Regions from separate parts of the Enterobacter sp. K510 genome, predicted to be linked through region 1. Evidence: predicted binding sites of a transcription regulator. Region 1 holds the regulator's gene; each other region holds the start of a gene.
What was found. Region 1 encodes Fur, which represses iron uptake genes when iron is present. Its sites were predicted from a motif close to ATAATAATGAGAACNACTATCAA; they were not measured.
Positions count from the first base shown of each region.

Region 2: exbB (tol-pal system-associated acyl-CoA thioesterase) is a predicted target of Fur. The motif match lies at 1,255-1,277, and genes of this name have one in related genera.
Region 3: ACQUTD_RS05190 (TonB-dependent siderophore receptor) is a predicted target of Fur. The motif match lies at 1,764-1,786, and genes of this name have one in related genera.
Region 4: feoA (ferrous iron transporter A) is a predicted target of Fur. The motif match lies at 1,918-1,940, and genes of this name have one in related genera.

Region 1 is NZ_JBNRLQ010000011.1:11,731-15,873, forward strand. It holds gene ACQUTD_RS17985 (winged helix-turn-helix domain-containing protein) at 1-326, opposite strand, end outside; gene acuI (acrylyl-CoA reductase (NADPH)) at 601-1,581, shown strand; gene fur (ferric iron uptake transcriptional regulator) at 1,677-2,126, opposite strand; gene fldA (flavodoxin FldA) at 2,415-2,945, opposite strand; gene ybfE (LexA regulated protein) at 3,096-3,389, opposite strand; gene ybfF (esterase) at 3,523-4,143, opposite strand, start outside.
Region 2 is NZ_JBNRLQ010000001.1:383,457-387,599, reverse strand. It holds gene metC (cystathionine beta-lyase) at 1-1,089, opposite strand, end outside; gene exbB (tol-pal system-associated acyl-CoA thioesterase) at 1,338-2,072, shown strand; gene exbD (TonB system transport protein ExbD) at 2,079-2,504, shown strand; gene ACQUTD_RS01755 (cytoplasmic protein) at 2,694-3,116, opposite strand; gene ACQUTD_RS01750 (hypothetical protein) at 3,118-3,522, opposite strand; gene ACQUTD_RS01745 (ESA_00282 family adhesion-associated protein) at 3,628-4,143, shown strand, end outside.
Region 3 is NZ_JBNRLQ010000002.1:533,627-537,769, forward strand. It holds gene ACQUTD_RS05190 (TonB-dependent siderophore receptor) at 1-1,690, opposite strand, end outside; gene ACQUTD_RS05195 (alpha,alpha-trehalase TreA) at 1,938-3,671, opposite strand.
Region 4 is NZ_JBNRLQ010000005.1:324,708-328,850, forward strand. It holds gene feoB (Fe(2+) transporter permease subunit FeoB) at 1-1,547, opposite strand, end outside; gene feoA (ferrous iron transporter A) at 1,580-1,807, opposite strand; gene ACQUTD_RS11250 (Tex family protein) at 2,149-4,143, opposite strand, start outside.

The DNA of each region.
Region 1 (4,143 bases):
TCATCCGGCAGCAGGACGACAAAGTCTTTATTCAGCAGATAGCCTTTTTTCGGGATGGTTTTGATGATCTCCTGTACCCGGCCGTCGTCCCCCAGCGCTACCCGCAGAGCATAGACAGCGGTCAGCAGGCTGTTATTTCCGACGACGCGGTTTTTCCATACTTCGCTCATCAGAAAATCACGCGACACCACCTCCCCGGCATGATTAACCAGCGTTTCGAGCATAATAAAATGGAATTCACCAAGGCGGCGGATCTCCCCCGTTTCCCGGTGTACCAGACCGTTTAACGACGGCTCAACTTTCCAGTTATTAACAATGATCTGCATAGTGATTTGTTAATAAATTGGTGAGTATTAATTTATTTTTCACAACGTAAGCTTCCACTTAGCCGCAGGGAGGGTAAATGTATCGGATGATTATCACCCCATCAATCTAAGAATAGTCTTAACTCATAAATTAATAATTAATTAATTTCTAAGCTAACGGATTGATAAAGCTTGCCGTCAGCGCCTGGGGGTATTAACGTCGCTGGTAATTGTAGACGATCGGCCCGCAAAGGCCGTCGCGACTGGCAAGTTTGATTAATGTAATGAGGTCATCATGTTTAAAGCCATTCAGATTGATAAAGCGGAAGGACAGTATTCGGCATCCCTGGTGGAGCTGGACGAGCAGGCGTTGCCGGAAGGTGACGTCACCGTCGCGGTGGAATACTCCTCCATTAACTATAAAGATGCGCTGGCTATTACCGGTCGCGGCCCGATTGTGCGCCAGTTCCCTATGGTGCCGGGTATTGATTTCGCCGGGACCGTAACCGCCAGCGACAGCGCGGCGTTTGCCGTGGGCGACCGCGTGCTGCTGACCGGCTGGGGCGTGGGCGAACGTCACTGGGGCGGACTGGCAGGCAAGGCGCGGGTCAAAAGCGAATGGCTGACGAAAATGCCGTCCGGCGCGGATGCAAAACAGGTGATGGCTATCGGTACGGCGGGCTTTACCGCCATGCTGTGCGTGCAGGCGGTGCTGGATCACGGCGTGAAGCCTGAAGACGGCCCGGTGCTGGTGACCGGCGCGGGCGGCGGCGTGGGCAGCTGCGCGGTGATCATTCTTTCTGCCATGGGCTATCAGGTGGTGGCGTCGACCGGCCGTCCGCAGGAAGCCGGATGGATGCGCGAACAGCTGGGGGCCAGCGACATTATCAACCGTGATGAGCTGAGCGCGCCGGGTAAACCGTTACAGAAAGAGCGCTGGGCGGCGGCGATCGATACCGTCGGCAGCCATACGCTGAGCAACGTCTGCGCCAGTGTCCGTTATGACGGCATAGTCGCGGCGTGCGGCATGGCGCAGGGTATGGATCTCCCGGCGACAGTGGCGCCTTTCATTCTGCGCGGCGTTACGCTGCGCGGTATCGACAGCGTGATGGTGAGCAGCGAAAAACGTCCGGCGATCTGGGAGAAAGCCTGTCAGTATTTAACGCCTGCGGCGCTGGAAAAACTGAGTGCCACTTATCCGCTGAGCGATGCCATTGACGTGGCGGAAAAACTGCTGAACGGGCAGATCCGTGGCCGTGCGGTGATTGAGATTTAATTCTGGCGGGGTTGCCGGGTGGCGCTGACGCTTACCCGGCCTACAATATAACGCAGGCCCGGCAAGCTTGCGCCGTCGGGCAATGTGCAGCAACGTTATTTGCGAATATCGTGTGCGGTGTCGTTTTCGCGGCAATCGCCTTCAGCGCAGTGGCCGTAGAGGTAAAGGCTGTGGTTGGTCAGGCGGATCCCGTGCTGAGCGGCGATTTCACGCTGACGTAATTCAATAGAATCATCGCTGAATTCAATCACTTTGCCGCAGTCGAGGCAGATCAGGTGATCGTGGTGATGCTGCTGCGTCAGTTCAAAAACAGATTTACCGCCTTCGAAATTATGACGGGTCACAATACCGGCGTCATCGAACTGGTTAAGCACGCGGTAGACCGTCGCCAGGCCAATCTCTTCGCCCATGTCGATCAGTCGTTTGTATAAATCTTCCGCACTGACATGGTGGTTGTCAGGTCCCTGGAGTACCTCAAGGATCTTTAACCGAGGAAGCGTGACTTTCAGGCCAGCCTTCTTTAGTGCGGTGTTATTGTCAGTCATGCGGAATCTGTCCTGTAGCTAAACGATTCACTTCCAAAATGGAAGTTAATGAGAATGACGTTGAGTTAATGCGTCTCATTATAGAACTGCCATGCCTAAATGAAAACTGCAAGTCCTCAAGCAAAGTATGCGTATAAAACGTGGTGTCACTAACAAACCCGTAAGCAATCACGTTCAATCAGGGGATATTGTACAGGTATGCGTGCGAAAGTTAAAAAATTGTAGCAATTATTTTGATTGGTTATATCTATTAATGCGGCGCAGCCAACAGGTTACGCCGCACAAAAATCAGGCGTTGATGATCTCATCTAAATGAAGTTCTTCAGAAATCTGCTTCACCCATTTTTCCACGCGCTCAGCGGTCAGTTCCGGCTGGCGGTCTTCATCAATGGCCAGACCGACGAAGTGGTCGTCGTCCGCCAGACCTTTGGAGGCTTCGAAATGGTAGCCCGCGGTCGGCCAGTGACCGACGATAGTCGCGCCGCGCGGCTCAATGATGTCGCGGATGGTGCCCAGCGCATCGCAGAAATATTCCGCGTAGTCTTCCTGGTCGCCACAGCCGAACAGGGCGACTAATTTGCCGTTAAAATCGACCTCTTCCAGCGTCGGGAAGAAATCGTCCCAGTCGCACTGCGCTTCACCATAGTACCAGGTCGGGATGCCCAGCAGCAGAATATCGTAACCTTCGAGATCTTCTTTGCTGCTTTTGGCGATGTCATGCACGTCCGCAACATCTTTACCAAGCTGCTTTTGGATCATTTTCGCGATATTTTCGGTATTACCCGTGTCGCTGCCGAAAAAAATGCCTGTGATTGCCATGAGTAAAATAACCTCTTGAAACTTAATGATATGGTGGTGGCGCAATGCCCACGGATAAGGGCAATCATAGCAGAACAGAGAAGGACGCGGAAACTGCAAACGCCTCAGACTGCACTCTGTGCTACATGAAAGTGATATTTAGCGGGATTTTCAGACTATCCCCTGGCCGCGCAGCAGCGCGAGCTGGGCCATTAAAAGCTCCTCAATCAGCTCGCTACGGCTGATGTCACGATCCTCGGCCAGTTCATTTAAGGCTTCGACGGCGTCCGCGTTCAGTTTTAGCTCGACGCGTTTGAGTCCACGAACCTTATCGCGTTTCAGCTGATTCCGCTTATTAATGCGCAACTGTTCGTCACGCGAATGCGGATTCGTTTTCGGTCGTCCTGGGCGACGATCATTCGCGAACAGATCGAGTGTCGTGCGGTCCGTTTGTTCTTTAGCCATGATTTTGAGTGACGTCGGGGGAAAAACAAGCTGCCTGGTGGAGGCCCTGCGCAATTAGCGCGCCATCATACATCAGGGAGAGGGGCACGCCAACGACCGGGCGCGTCGCGGCGCTCGGTCGCCGGGTTTTTAATCAACTGGCATTATCAGCAAGATAGCGACGGATCGCCCGCAGTACGGCATCGGGTTTTTCCGCATGCACCCAGTGCCCGGCACCGGCGACCACATGCGCCCGCGCCTGCGGGAATTGCGCCAGCAGCGCATTACGGTACGCATCGGTCACGTAAGAGGAATTGCCGCCGCGAATAAACAGGGCTGGTTTATCGAAGGCAGGGACGGTTGTCCAGCCGATGATGTTCTCATACTGGTCCCAGAGTACCGGCACGTTAAAGCGCCACCCGCCGTCGGCCCAGGATTTAAGCAGAAACTGGATCACGCCTTCTTCATCCAGATGTTCGCGCATCACGGCGGCGGCCTGCTGGCGGGTACTCACCTGCGCCTGTGTCACCGCATTGATAGCGGTAAAAATCTCGTCGTGGCGGCGCACCTGGTAATCCACCGGGGCAATATCAATCGCCACCAGCCTGTCGATGCGTTCGGGGGCCAGCGCGGTCAGCGCCATCACCGCTTTACCGCCCATGGAGTGACCAATAAAGGTGGCTTTTTCGATCCCTGATTCGTCAAGGGTATCCAGCAGATCCTGCGCCATCGCCGGGTAGGTCATCTCCGGCGAACGCGGGGAAAGACCGTGGTT
Region 2 (4,143 bases), on a different contig from region 1:
CTCGGCGCCCGGACGGATCGCCGCAATATGCTCCGGCTGGTTCGCCAGGATCAGCGATTCATAGCCGCCCCAGGAGTAGGCCATGCTGAACAGCGTGAAGTAATCGAGATAAGCCGCCAGCTCCTGATTATTCAGCCTTTTACGCAGCACAAATGAGAACAGGCCGCTGCTGCCGGTAAAATCGCGCTTCCAGAATTCATGTCCTTTACTGCCCGGCAGCGCAGGGTGATTCACGCAAGCCACCTGCGGATGCGCCGCCAGCCATTCGGCGAGTTGCAGGCTGCTTTCATGATGCTGGCGCAGACGCACGCTCAGGGTGCGCAGGCCGCGGCTGGTCATATAGGCGGTGTCAGCGTCCACCATTTGCCCCATCAGGTAGGCGTTCTCGCGCAGTTGCTCCCAGCAGCGGGCATTCGCCACCGCCGTGCCGATCATGCCGTCGGAGTGGCCAATCAGGTATTTGGTGGCCGCCTGAATGGAAATATCAATGCCGAAATCCAGCGCTTTAAACAGGATGCCCGCCGCCCAGGTGTTGTCGATCATGATGATCGCCTCCGGGGCCACGCGCCGCACCGCAGCAACAATCGCCGGCACGTCGTGCACTTCCATGGTGATCGAGCCGGGGGATTCAAGGAAAACGATGCGGGTATTGGGTTGGATGAGTCCGGCAATGTCGCCGCCGATCAGCGGGTCGAACCACCCGGTGGTAACGCCCATTTTCGCCAGGATTTTTGTGCAGAAATCCTGCGTAGGTTCGTAGGCGGTGTGGGTCACCAGAATATGATCGCCCTGTTCAACAAACGCCAGAATGGTATTCGCCACGGCAGCCGCGCCGCAGGGGAAGAGCGCGCAGCCCGCGCCGCCTTCCAGTTCGCACATCGCTTCCTGTAAGGAGAAATGCGTCAGGGTGCCGCGACGGCCATAAAACAGCTCGCCGCTGGCGCGACCTCGCGTGGCCTGCTTTTTTGCTTCCACCGTGTCGAACACCAGAGAAGAGGCGCGCTGGATAACGCTGTTCACCGCACCCTGAGTATATTTTTTGCTGCGCCCGGCATTCACCAGCGCGGTATCAATGTGCTTCGCTGCCATAATCGAAACCTGTTTTTATACGTCTGGATGTCCAGACTACCATGAATGCCCGATTCTGCATCCTGAGGGTTATTCATTCAGCACAATATTTTCTGAAAATGGCCCGATGAAAGCTTTTACTGAGTAAGCGCAATGAAAATGCACAGGAATAGGGGCATCATGTAAATACTAATGAGAACTACTATCAATTCGACGCTGTTTTGATATTATTATGCTCAGAATTTGTGATTTATGTCCGGAGATACACAGTGGGTAATAATTTGATGCAGACGGACCTCTCCGTCTGGGGTATGTATCATCATGCCGATATTGTTGTAAAAATCGTGATGATTGGCCTGATCCTGGCGTCAGTAGTCACCTGGGCAATTTTCTTCAGCAAAAGCGTTGAGCTGATCTCGCAAAAGCGCCGCCTTAAGCGCGAACAGCAACTGCTCGGCGAAGCCCGTTCGCTGGATCAGGCGAGTGAAATCGCCGCCTCCTTTAAGTCTAAAAGCCTCAGTACGCTGTTAATTAACGAAGCGCAGAACGAGCTTGAGCTCTCTGCCGGTTCGGAAGATAACGAAGGCATTAAAGAGCGTACCGGTTTCCGCCTTGAGCGCCGCGTGGCGGCTGTGGGCCGTCATATGGGCCGTGGGAATGGCTATCTGGCGACCATTGGCGCGATCTCGCCCTTTATCGGCCTGTTCGGTACCGTATGGGGCATCATGAACAGCTTTATCGGTATCGCCCAGACGCAGACCACTAACCTGGCGGTTGTCGCGCCTGGTATCGCGGAAGCGCTGTTAGCCACGGCCATTGGTCTGGTTGCCGCTATTCCGGCGGTGGTGATCTACAACATTTTCGCCCGCATGATCGGCAGCTATAAAGCCTCGCTTGGCGATGTCGCCGCGCAGGTGCTGTTACTGCAAAGCCGCGATCTTGATCTTGCCGCCAGCCCGACGGCTAAACCGGTGCACGCTGCACAGAAATTACGTTTAGGTTAATGTCCTATGGCAATGCGTCTTAATGAAAATCTGGACGATAACGGCGAAATGCATGAAATCAATGTGACGCCCTTTATCGACGTCATGCTGGTACTGCTGATTATCTTTATGGTGGCCGCGCCGCTGGCGACGGTGGACGTGAAGGTCAATCTGCCTGCCTCGTCCAGCCAGCCGCAACCGCGTCCGGAAAAACCGGTCTATCTGTCGGTAAAAGCGGATAAATCGATGTTTATCGGCAACGATCAGGTGACGGAAGAAACCATGATCAACGCGCTGAACGCCGTGACCGCGGGTAAAAAAGACACCACCGTTTTCTTCCGCGCGGATAAAACCGTGGATTATGAAACCATGATGAAGGTGATGGATACGCTGCATCAGGCGGGCTATCTGAAGATAGGTCTGGTGGGTGAAGAGGTCGCGAAAGCGCAGTAATCGCCTTATCACGCCCGGCGGCGCTGCGCTTGCCGGGCCTACTGGATCTGGTAGGCCGGGTAAGGCGAAGCCGCCACCCGGCAAATCAAAGTGTAGGCCGGGTGAGGCGAAGCCGCCCAGAGTGTAGGTCGGGTAAGCGAAGCGCCACCCGACAAATGAAGCTGACTCCGGTCAGCTTTTTTTTGCGCGTTATTCCGCAACCGGCGGCGTTTTCTCTGTCAGCGCTACGCTGGTGACGTTTGACGTCAGATAGCCGCCATCAGCCAGCTTGCGGGTAATACGCAGCGTAGCCGTCTCACGCGCCAGCAGATGCTGGTAGTTGGCTTCGAGGCGGGACATGATTTTTTCGTACAGTTCGGGGTGGCGCTTCGCCACTTCGTTTATCGCCGCGCCGTAAATCTCTTCTTTGATCTGCAACGAGTAAATTTCGCGGCGGTTCTGCCATTTTAAGCGCACCAGCGCGGCAGGAATGGAGATCAGATCCCGCGCCAGACGGGTAATATGATCATTTTTACTCTGTACCAGGGCATCGAGATTTTGCTTTAAGATAAATTCGTCGCTTTTATGATTATCTAAAGCCAAATAAACGTTATTATCTTCAACATCTTTCACGTTATTCATCCTCTAGTTTATAAAACAAAGGCGCATCTTTTTCGCGGGTAATGAGGTTAAGCCAGACATCATTACCGGCGGCATTTATCTCTTCGGTTTTTTCGGCAATTATTTGACTTAAGGTTTGGGCATCAATGTCCCCTTCGGCTTGTAAATCGTTAAGCAGACGGGTAAATGTTTCAATTTTTACTACGCGGTATAATCGATCTTTTATATGGCGGTCGCGTTCTTCCAGCAGCATATTTCTCGATTGCCTGGTATGGCTGACATTCGTTAATATATCGCTTTCGAAATCAGAGAGCGTTCTTTTTCCCTGAGTGAAATTAACGTCTTTTTCTGCTTCCCCCGATTCAGTTTCCTTCGCGGAAATGTGAAAACGAGCCGGGACAAGGTTCTCGGGCAGCATCTCTAATATCCTTTGATTTCAAACGAGTGGGGAAGGGGTCCGGGCGTGAGGTTCGTTGACAATATCATGGCAGACTTTTAAAATCAAAAAAAATGGAGCCAGCCCATGAACAGTATTTTTTATTCTGTTATTGCTTTGTTGTTACTTACTGCGGGCGTACTTTTTATGATGCGCGAGCTGAATAAAGGCGCGCCCACCGCAGACAGCAACCCACTTCCCGAGACCCCGCCGTTGTCGAAGGAGGAGGGAGAAGATCACTTTTCAATGTTAATGAATGCCATTACGCCGGTGTGGTACTGGCGTGTCAATCATGAATATATTGATTTTCTGCACGCGACAATTAAAAGAATGAACATATCGCAAATAAATAGCGTGCCGGGCTTATTTGAAGCGCAACGTCGTTGCAGCGATCTGAATTCAGCAGTGTATAAGTATTACGATAATATAAAAAAACGCTGCCTTAACGGTGAGAAAGTTCCGCACTCCGATCTGGAATTACTGAACTTAAGTCAGTGTTTTCACGAATTCAGTCTCGACGCCTATCCGGAACTGGTCACGCTGGTGTGGCCGGAGTATGCCCGCCCGGACGTGGATCCGCGGGATGTGCGCACCGCGCAAATT
Region 3 (4,143 bases), on a different contig from region 1:
CCACGCCCTGGGAATGCACTTTCCCGGCAGGCAGATAGGTCGCCGTGGCGATATTAATATCGCGGGTGGCGACGTCTTTCTGCGTCAGGTCGTAAAGGGCAATGCTGTACATATCCAAGGTGCCCGGCGGCTGGAATTTCAGACCCGCTTCATACTGCTCGGCGGTGGTCGGTTTCAGCAGCGTACCGTCCGCGCCTGGCAGCGAGGCCGGGGTGATCGCCTGGCTGTAGCTCATGTAGGGGGACAGGCCGTTTTCAAAGGCATACAGCAGTGACGCTCTGCCGCTGATATGGTCATCCTGGCGACGATTCGAGGTGGCATTGCTGTCGCTCACCTGCTCAGAGACGATGCGGTCATAGCGGCCCGAGAGATCCATATGCCAGCGATCCCACACCATCTCATCCTGCAAATAGATGCCGGTCTGGTAATAGCGGCGGTTGTTGTCATCGCTGTAGGTCACAACGTGGCCATGCTGCGCGGTATAACCGGTGTACGGGTTGAGCGGCGAAGCGCTGCCCGCGCCTGTCCACAGATCGTTGCGATAGCGATGGTATTCGCCGCCGAGGATCAGCGTATGCGCCACCTCGCCGGTATTGAAATCCGCCTGTACGCGGTTATCGGTGGACCACGCATCCAGTGAGCCTCGGTTGCCGCTATAGCCGCGGGACAGCGTATCGCCGCCGTCGATCCAGCCGGTCTGATACACCTGATCCAGTGACACGTTGGCATGGGTATAGCTGCCGCTGGAGTGTACTGACCAGATGTCGTTGAACTGGTGATCGAACTCCAGGCTGTAGATCTGCTCACGACGACGGTAGCCGTCTTCGCTTTCGCCTTCATTCGTACCGGTGTCGAGCTTGCGGCCATTGTGGGCAAAGCGCGTGCCGTCGAGAGGCAGGGAGCCGTGATAGCCGCCGGTCGGATCTTTTTGCAGATAAGCGCGCAACAGCAGGCTGGTATCCGAATCCGGCTGCCACAACAGCGACGGGGAGATGGCGTAGCGCTCTTCGCGGGTGTTGTCATACTGGGTATCGCTGCTGCGCGTCATCCCGATAATGCGGAACGCCAGTTGCTCGTTGATCGCGTCGGTGTAATCGAAGGCGCCGCCTTTGGTGTTATGGGTACCGCCGCTGAGACGGAAATGGCCTTCCTGTTTGAACTGCGGGCGTTTGGAGGTGAGATTCACCAGCCCGCCCGGCACGCTCTGACCGTACAGCGCCGATGACGGGCCTTTCACCACGTCAACACGTTCGATAAACCACGGATCCACCTGCAATACACTGTGGCTACCGCCGTCGCTCATCAGACGCATCCCGTCGAGGAACAGGTTATCCACGTCGCCGCCGTGGAAGCCGCGCAGGGAAACGGTATCGAAGCGGGTAGCGCCGCCGCCGAAGCTGGAATAAACCCCCGGCGTATAGGCCAGCGCCTGGGACACCGTCGCCACGCCCTGATCTTCCATCTGCTGGCGGGTAACGACGGACACCGACTGACCGGTAGTGATCAGCGGTTCATCGGTCTTGGTCGCGCCGCGGGTGCTTTGCACGGTATAGCCTTCGGTCGGCGCAATGGCTGACTGAGGCGCGGTGGCGGTAACCACCACGGTGTCTTCCGCGAGCACCGCATGAGGAAGCGCCAGCGCAAGAGCGCACAGCAGGGACGAACGTTTCAGGGATAATGTCGTGGTCATTCCGGGATCCTGAGTACCGTTGTGCGCGGAACAAGCCTCCGCCACAAACGGGAAATTTGTATTAACAAATGTAAAAGGAATGCGAATTATTATCGTTAACGTTAAAGAATACAACGGAAAATGAGTGTGGGATTAACCGAGGGGAGAGTGAGGAGATTGCTGTAGGCCCGGCAAGCCTGCGCCGCCGGGCAATGTGTTGATTTCGCACACTAAAACCTGCTACCAAATCTGGTAGCAGGCGAACCGCTTATTGTGCGACTTTTTCAGCCGTCGGGGCAGGGGCAGATGACTGCGCGGCAGCCGGTTGCGCGGTGGATTGCACAGCGGGCTGCGTCTCCGGTACGTTATCGCACGGCTGCGTTTTCGGACAGACCAGATCCAGCATCATCAGCGTCACGCCGTTGGTCCAGCCAAAGCCGTCCTGTAGCGGGTATTCACCGCCGCCGCCACCGGTGCCGGTGCTGCTGACGTCATACTTCTCCACCAGTTTTTGCTTGCTGTCGTAAGTATGCTGGACGTTTTTCAGGAAGCGCCAGGTGACATCCATCGCCGCCTTCTCGTGGTCGTAGTTTTTCAGACCGGCGGTGGCGACCCACTGCAACGGCGCCCAGCCGTTCGGCGCATCCCACTGCTGACCGCTGTTTACCGTGGTGGTGGTCAGGCCGCCTGGCTTGATCAGCCGGGCCTCGGTCGCTGCGGCCACTTTATCCGCGCGATCTTTCGCCGCCGCGTTAACATACAGCGGGAACAGGGCGGCGGCGGTCAGTTGATTACGCACTTTTTTGGTTTTCAGATCGTAATCAGCGTACCAGCCGTCCTTGTCATTCCACAGATTGGCTTCCATCGCTTTCTGGCGCGCATTCGCCAGCGCTTCAAACTTCTGCGCTTTGCCCGTATCGCCGGCCGCCTGGCTGGCGCGGGCGATCATTTTTTCCATTTTGTACATCAGCGCGTTCAGATCCACCGGCACAATGCTGGTGGTGCGGATAGTGCCGAGCTGTTCGGGATCGTCCATCCAGCGGGAGCTGAAGTCCCAGCCGGATGCCGCTGCCGCGCGCAGATCGCGATAGATTTCCGTCGCCGGGCGGTTAGGGTTGTTTTTCGCCGTGGTCACGTCAGCCAGCCAGGATTCCGGGCGCGGGGTGTCGCGATCGTCCCAGTAGCGGTTGAGCAGCGAGCCATCCGGAAGTTTAACCACGCGCTTACTGGCTTCACCCGGTTGCAGGGCATCTGCGCCTTCCATCCAGTACTGATACTCTTTTTCCATCTGCGGCAGATACTGCTTCAGCGCGTCATCCCCTTCGTGAGTGGCTAACAACTCAACCATAAAGGGGAAGAAGGGCGGCTGCGAACGGCTCAGGTAGTAGCTGCGGTTGCCGTTGGGGATATGCCCCCAGGCGTCCAGTTCATGGGCAAAGTTGTCGACCATATCCTGCACTTTATCCCAGTGGTCGCTCTCCGCCAGCCCCAGCATGGTGAAATAGCTGTCCCAGTAATAGACCTCCCGGAAGCGTCCGCCCGGCACGACATAAGGTTTCGGCAGCGGCAGCAGGGAGTCCCATTTTCCGGCGGTATCGGTGGTGCGCGTCAGCTCGGTCCACAGACCGTCGATATGCTCGCGCAGGCTTTGTCCGGCAGGCGGCACATATTTTTTGCCTTCGCCTGGCACAATAAAGTTCACGTCAACAAAGTGGCGCAGATCGAAGCCAGACTGGTTGCGCTGCATGCGGTAATCCGCCAGCACCATCAGCGGATCGCCTTTCGGCACCGCATCGGCGAAGGTTTTTTGATCAGGGAAGAGTTTGGCGGTCTGCACATCGGTAAACAGCGGGCCAAGCAGGACATCCGGGGACTGCGGCTGGCCTTTGTTCTGGACTTCATCGGCCAGCAGCGGGGCGGAAAGGGACAGCAGTGCGCCACCAATCGCGATTTGCATGGCGAAAAACAGCGTGTGGGGACGGCGCATAAAAGGTTTGGTCATTAATTATTCTCCTTGAGGGGCGAACAGCGAAACCGCTGCAATCAACCTTGAGAAAACAGTAGACGAATATCGGGCAGGGTGCGTGGTGGATTTAACTTTTTGCGCATTGGAAGGCAAATTTTGTGGGGGATAGGCGGATCTGTGGAATGTTTGGTTTGGAGGGATGTTTGGTTCTGTGGAATGTTTGGTTTGGTGGAATGTTCCGTTCACTTTGCGTTTTGAGTCAGGCGTGACGCCGCTGACGGTGAACGTGCTAAGGGGGCCACCGCGGCCCCCTTAGCAATCCCCGCGGCCCCGCAAAGAAACCGGTGCTGCGCACTGCGCTCACCTCCCGGCCGTCTGCCCGCGGTCGGCTCGATTCGGCATCCTGCCTCATTTCGCCTCTGGCCGCCATCCATGGCGTCCAGCCCTTGTCATCCGGCCTACGGCTCGCCGGTTTCAGCGGGGACTCAACCCCTCGCGTCATTATTTT
Region 4 (4,143 bases), on a different contig from region 1:
CCCGCGCGCAGCACAAAGCCTTTCAGACGCTGCCAGGTTTGCAGCAGCAGGCTTTTCAGGTGCGGGACGTGATACACCGGCAGCTCCATCACAAAAGGCGAGGCTTCGCCGCGCATAATGGTGTGCTTGAGCATCAGGCCGGTGAGAATAGCCATCACGATCCCCAGCACATAGAGCGAGAACACCGCCAGCGCACCCTGCTGCCCGAAGAAGGCCGAGGCGAAGACGGCGAAAATCGCCAGCCGCGCGCCGCAGGACATAAAGGGTGCCATCATGATGGTCATCAGGCGCTCACGCGGCGCATCCAGCGTGCGGGCGCCCATTACCGACGGCACATTACAGCCAAAGCCGACAATCAGCGGCACAAAGGATTTGCCCGGTAGCCCCAGCGACTGCATCAGGCGATCCATTACAAAGGCCGCGCGCGCCATGTAGCCGGAGTCTTCAAGGAATGACAGGAACAGGTACATCATGCCGATCTGCGGCACCAGCGGCAGCACGGTGTTGATACCGCCGCCCAGCCCCTGGGCAAGGAAAATAGTCAGCCAGTCCGGGAAGTGCAGCGTGTAACCAATCCACTGAATACCGTGAATGAAAATGGCCACGGAACCGGCGTCAAAGATCGGCGCCAGCGCGCCGCCGATGTTAATGGCCAGCACAAACATCACGTACATCACCAGCAGGAAGATCGGCAGCCCGAGCAGACGGTTGAGGACGATCTTATCCATGGCGGCGGTAAAGCGCCCCGGCTCCGCCGTTAACGTGTTGCTCACCGCATCGCAAATGGCCGCGATGGTCTGGTAACGGGCGTCGGCGATGTGCAGGGCAGGATCGTCCATCTCCTCTTTCAGACGCGCCAGCGCCTGCGGCAGATGCTGCGCCGCATCGCCCGCGTAGCCGCGGCTGTAGATATCGCCTTCCAGCATCTGCAACGCCAGCCAGCGACGCTGTTGTTCCGGCATCTGTGTATCCATGGTTTCCGCCAGCATGGCGGCTTCCCGCAGCAGGGGACGCGCATAATGCACCAGGCTGATAGCCTGATTCTGCTGGTGGCGGTCAATCGCCAGCTTAAGGGCGTCGATACCGCGCCCGCGCGTTGATACCAGCGGCACCACCGGGCAACCCAGGCGGGCGGACAGGGCATCGATGTCGATGCGGATCTGCTGTTTCTCGGCAATGTCGAGCATGTTAAGCGCCACGATGCAGGGAATGCCCAGCTCCAGCAGCTGTAGCGTCAGGTAGAGGTTACGCTCCAGATTTGACGCATCCACTACGTTAATCAGCATGTCCGCCTCGCCGCTGAGAATGTAGTGGCAGGCGATCTGTTCATCGAGAGAGGTTTGCGACGAAATGGTGGTCAGAGAATAGGTGCCAGGCAGGTCCACCAGGGTTACCGCGTGGTCAGTGGTGGAGAACAGCCCTTCTTTACGCTCCACCGTGACGCCCGCCCAGTTACCGACACGCTGACGTGCGCCGGTAAGCTGATTAAATAAAGTTGTCTTGCCGGAATTAGGATTGCCAATTAAACCAAGGGTTAATTTTTTCATAGTATTGCTGCGCTCTGTGAGTCAGTCGCTTATTAACGGGATACCGCTTCCACTTCTAATAACGCCAGATCTTTTTTTCGTAATACCAGGCTGACCCGACGGGTTTCAATATGTACAGGGTCACCGAAGGGCGCGACGCGCACCACGTTAAATGACGAGCCCGGCAGCATGCCAAGCGAAAGCAGTTTCTGACGGTAAGCCGGGCTGATTTCAGGGGCGAAACCGGTAATTTTCCACGCGCTGTCAGGTGAGAATGCCATAGGGACCTACTTAATTTTGCAAATCAGGGTAGTGTGCCGGGCGTCGTCAACATTCAGGAAAAGCGGAATAAGCGACCCCGGCGACGGTGACAAAATAATCAACTGAAAGAATGGTAATGAGAATGGTTTTTATCATCAACGGATAAAATGTGTGTGAATGTTATATTGGCGATTAATATGCGGGACTTTTGATTTAGCTCAAAAATAAGCGCGGAAATGATTTTAGTTAAATGGAACCAGAATTAACGCATTGTGTTAATAATGTGAAAAATAGTGATCTGTTAAGTTTTATTAATTATTTAAAGTTAATTCCCTCTCCCGCAGGAGAGGGCGAAAAAAGATTAACGTTTTTTACCCATGGCCGCCGCCAGCGCATCCATCATCGCGCTGTTGCCGGATGGCTGAGCATCACGACCGCGTGGTTTTGCCGCCCCGCGCGCTGCCGGGCGGCTGGCCTGTTCGCGCTGCGGGCCACTGCCGCGACGGGAACTGGTTTCGCCTGGCTGTTCGTCAAGACGCATGGTCAGGGCGATACGTTTTCGCGGCAGATCGACTTCCATCACCTTCACTTTGACGATATCACCGGCTTTCACCACGCTGTGCGGATCGTCGACAAACTTGTTGGACAGCGAGGAGATATGCACCAGGCCGTCCTGATGCACGCCGATGTCCACGAATGCGCCAAAGTTGGTGACGTTGGTCACCGCGCCTTCAAGGATCATGCCTGGCAGCAGGTCGTTCATGGTTTCCACGCCCTCGGCGAAGGTCGCGGTTTTGAATTCCGGACGCGGATCGCGGCCTGGTTTTTCCAGCTCTTTGATGATATCGGTCACCGTCGGCACGCCGAAACGCTCATCGGTGAAGTCGGAGGCTTTCAGCTGACGCAGCTCGTTGCCGTTACCCATCAGATCGCGCAATGACTGCTCGGTGGCGGCCAGAATGCGCTCCACCACCGGATAGGCTTCCGGGTGCACCGTTGACGCATCCAGCGGGTTATCGCCGTGGTTAATGCGCAGGAAGCCCGCGCACTGTTCGAAGGCTTTCGGCCCCAGACGGCTCACCTTCAGCAACTGCTGGCGGTTCTGGAACTGCCCGTTCTCATCGCGCCAGGCGACAATATTCTGCGCCATCATGCGGGTTAAACCCGCCACGCGGGTTAACAGCGGTACGGAGGCGGTATTCAGATCGACGCCCACGGCGTTTACGCAGTCTTCCACCACCGCATCGAGCTTACGCGCCAGCTGTGACTGGCTGACGTCGTGCTGGTACTGGCCGACGCCGATGGATTTCGGATCGATTTTCACCAGCTCCGCCAGCGGATCCTGTAAACGACGGGCGATAGACACCGCGCCACGGATGGAGACATCCAGATCCGGGAACTCCAGCGCCGCCAGTTCAGAGGCGGAATAGACAGACGCGCCCGCTTCGCTGACGATCACTTTTTGCGCCGTGACTTTCGGGAACTGCTTTTGCACGTCGAGGAAGAAACGCTCGGTTTCGCGCGAGGCCGTGCCGTTACCGATGGCCACCAGTTCAACATTATGTTTTTCGCACAGCGTGGCGACCACTACCGCCGCTTTCGCGGCCTGGCCGGTGTGCGGATAGATGGTGTCGGTCGCCACCAGCTTGCCGGTGCCGTCAACCACCGCCACTTTCACGCCGGTGCGCAGGCCGGGATCAAGACCCATGGTGGCGCGCAGCCCTGCAGGGGCCGCCATCAGCAGATCGTGCAGGTTACGGGCGAACACGTTAATGGCTTCGTCTTCGGCGCGCTCGCGCACGGTGCCCATTAATTCGGTTTCGAGGTGCATCAGCACCTTGATACGCCATGTCCAGCTCACCACGCCACGACGCCAGCTGTCGGCAGGGGCATTGTTCAGGCGCAGGCCGAGATGGTCGATGATGATCTGTTCGCAATGGCTCTCTTTGGGCGGCTCATCAAACTGCGGATCGGCGTTCAGCGCCAGTTGCAGAATGCCTTCGTTGCGGCCACGGAACATCGCCAGCGCGCGGTGTGACGGCACGCTGCTAATAGGTTCGTGATGATCGAAATAGTCGCGGAATTTCGCGCCTTCTTCCTCTTTGCCGCTAATCACCGTCGCCACCAGGTGCGCGTTCTTCCACAGGTAGTCACGCACTTTCGCCAGCAGCGCCGCGTCTTCCGCAAAGCGCTCCATCAGAATATAACGCGCGCCGTCCAGCGCCGCTTTGGTGTCAGCCACGCCTTTATCCGCATCGACGAATTTCGCAGCTTCAGTTTCCGGGTGATGGGACGGATCCTTCCACAGTAGATCGGCGAGTGGTTCGAGTCCTGCTTCAATGGCGATTTGCCCGCG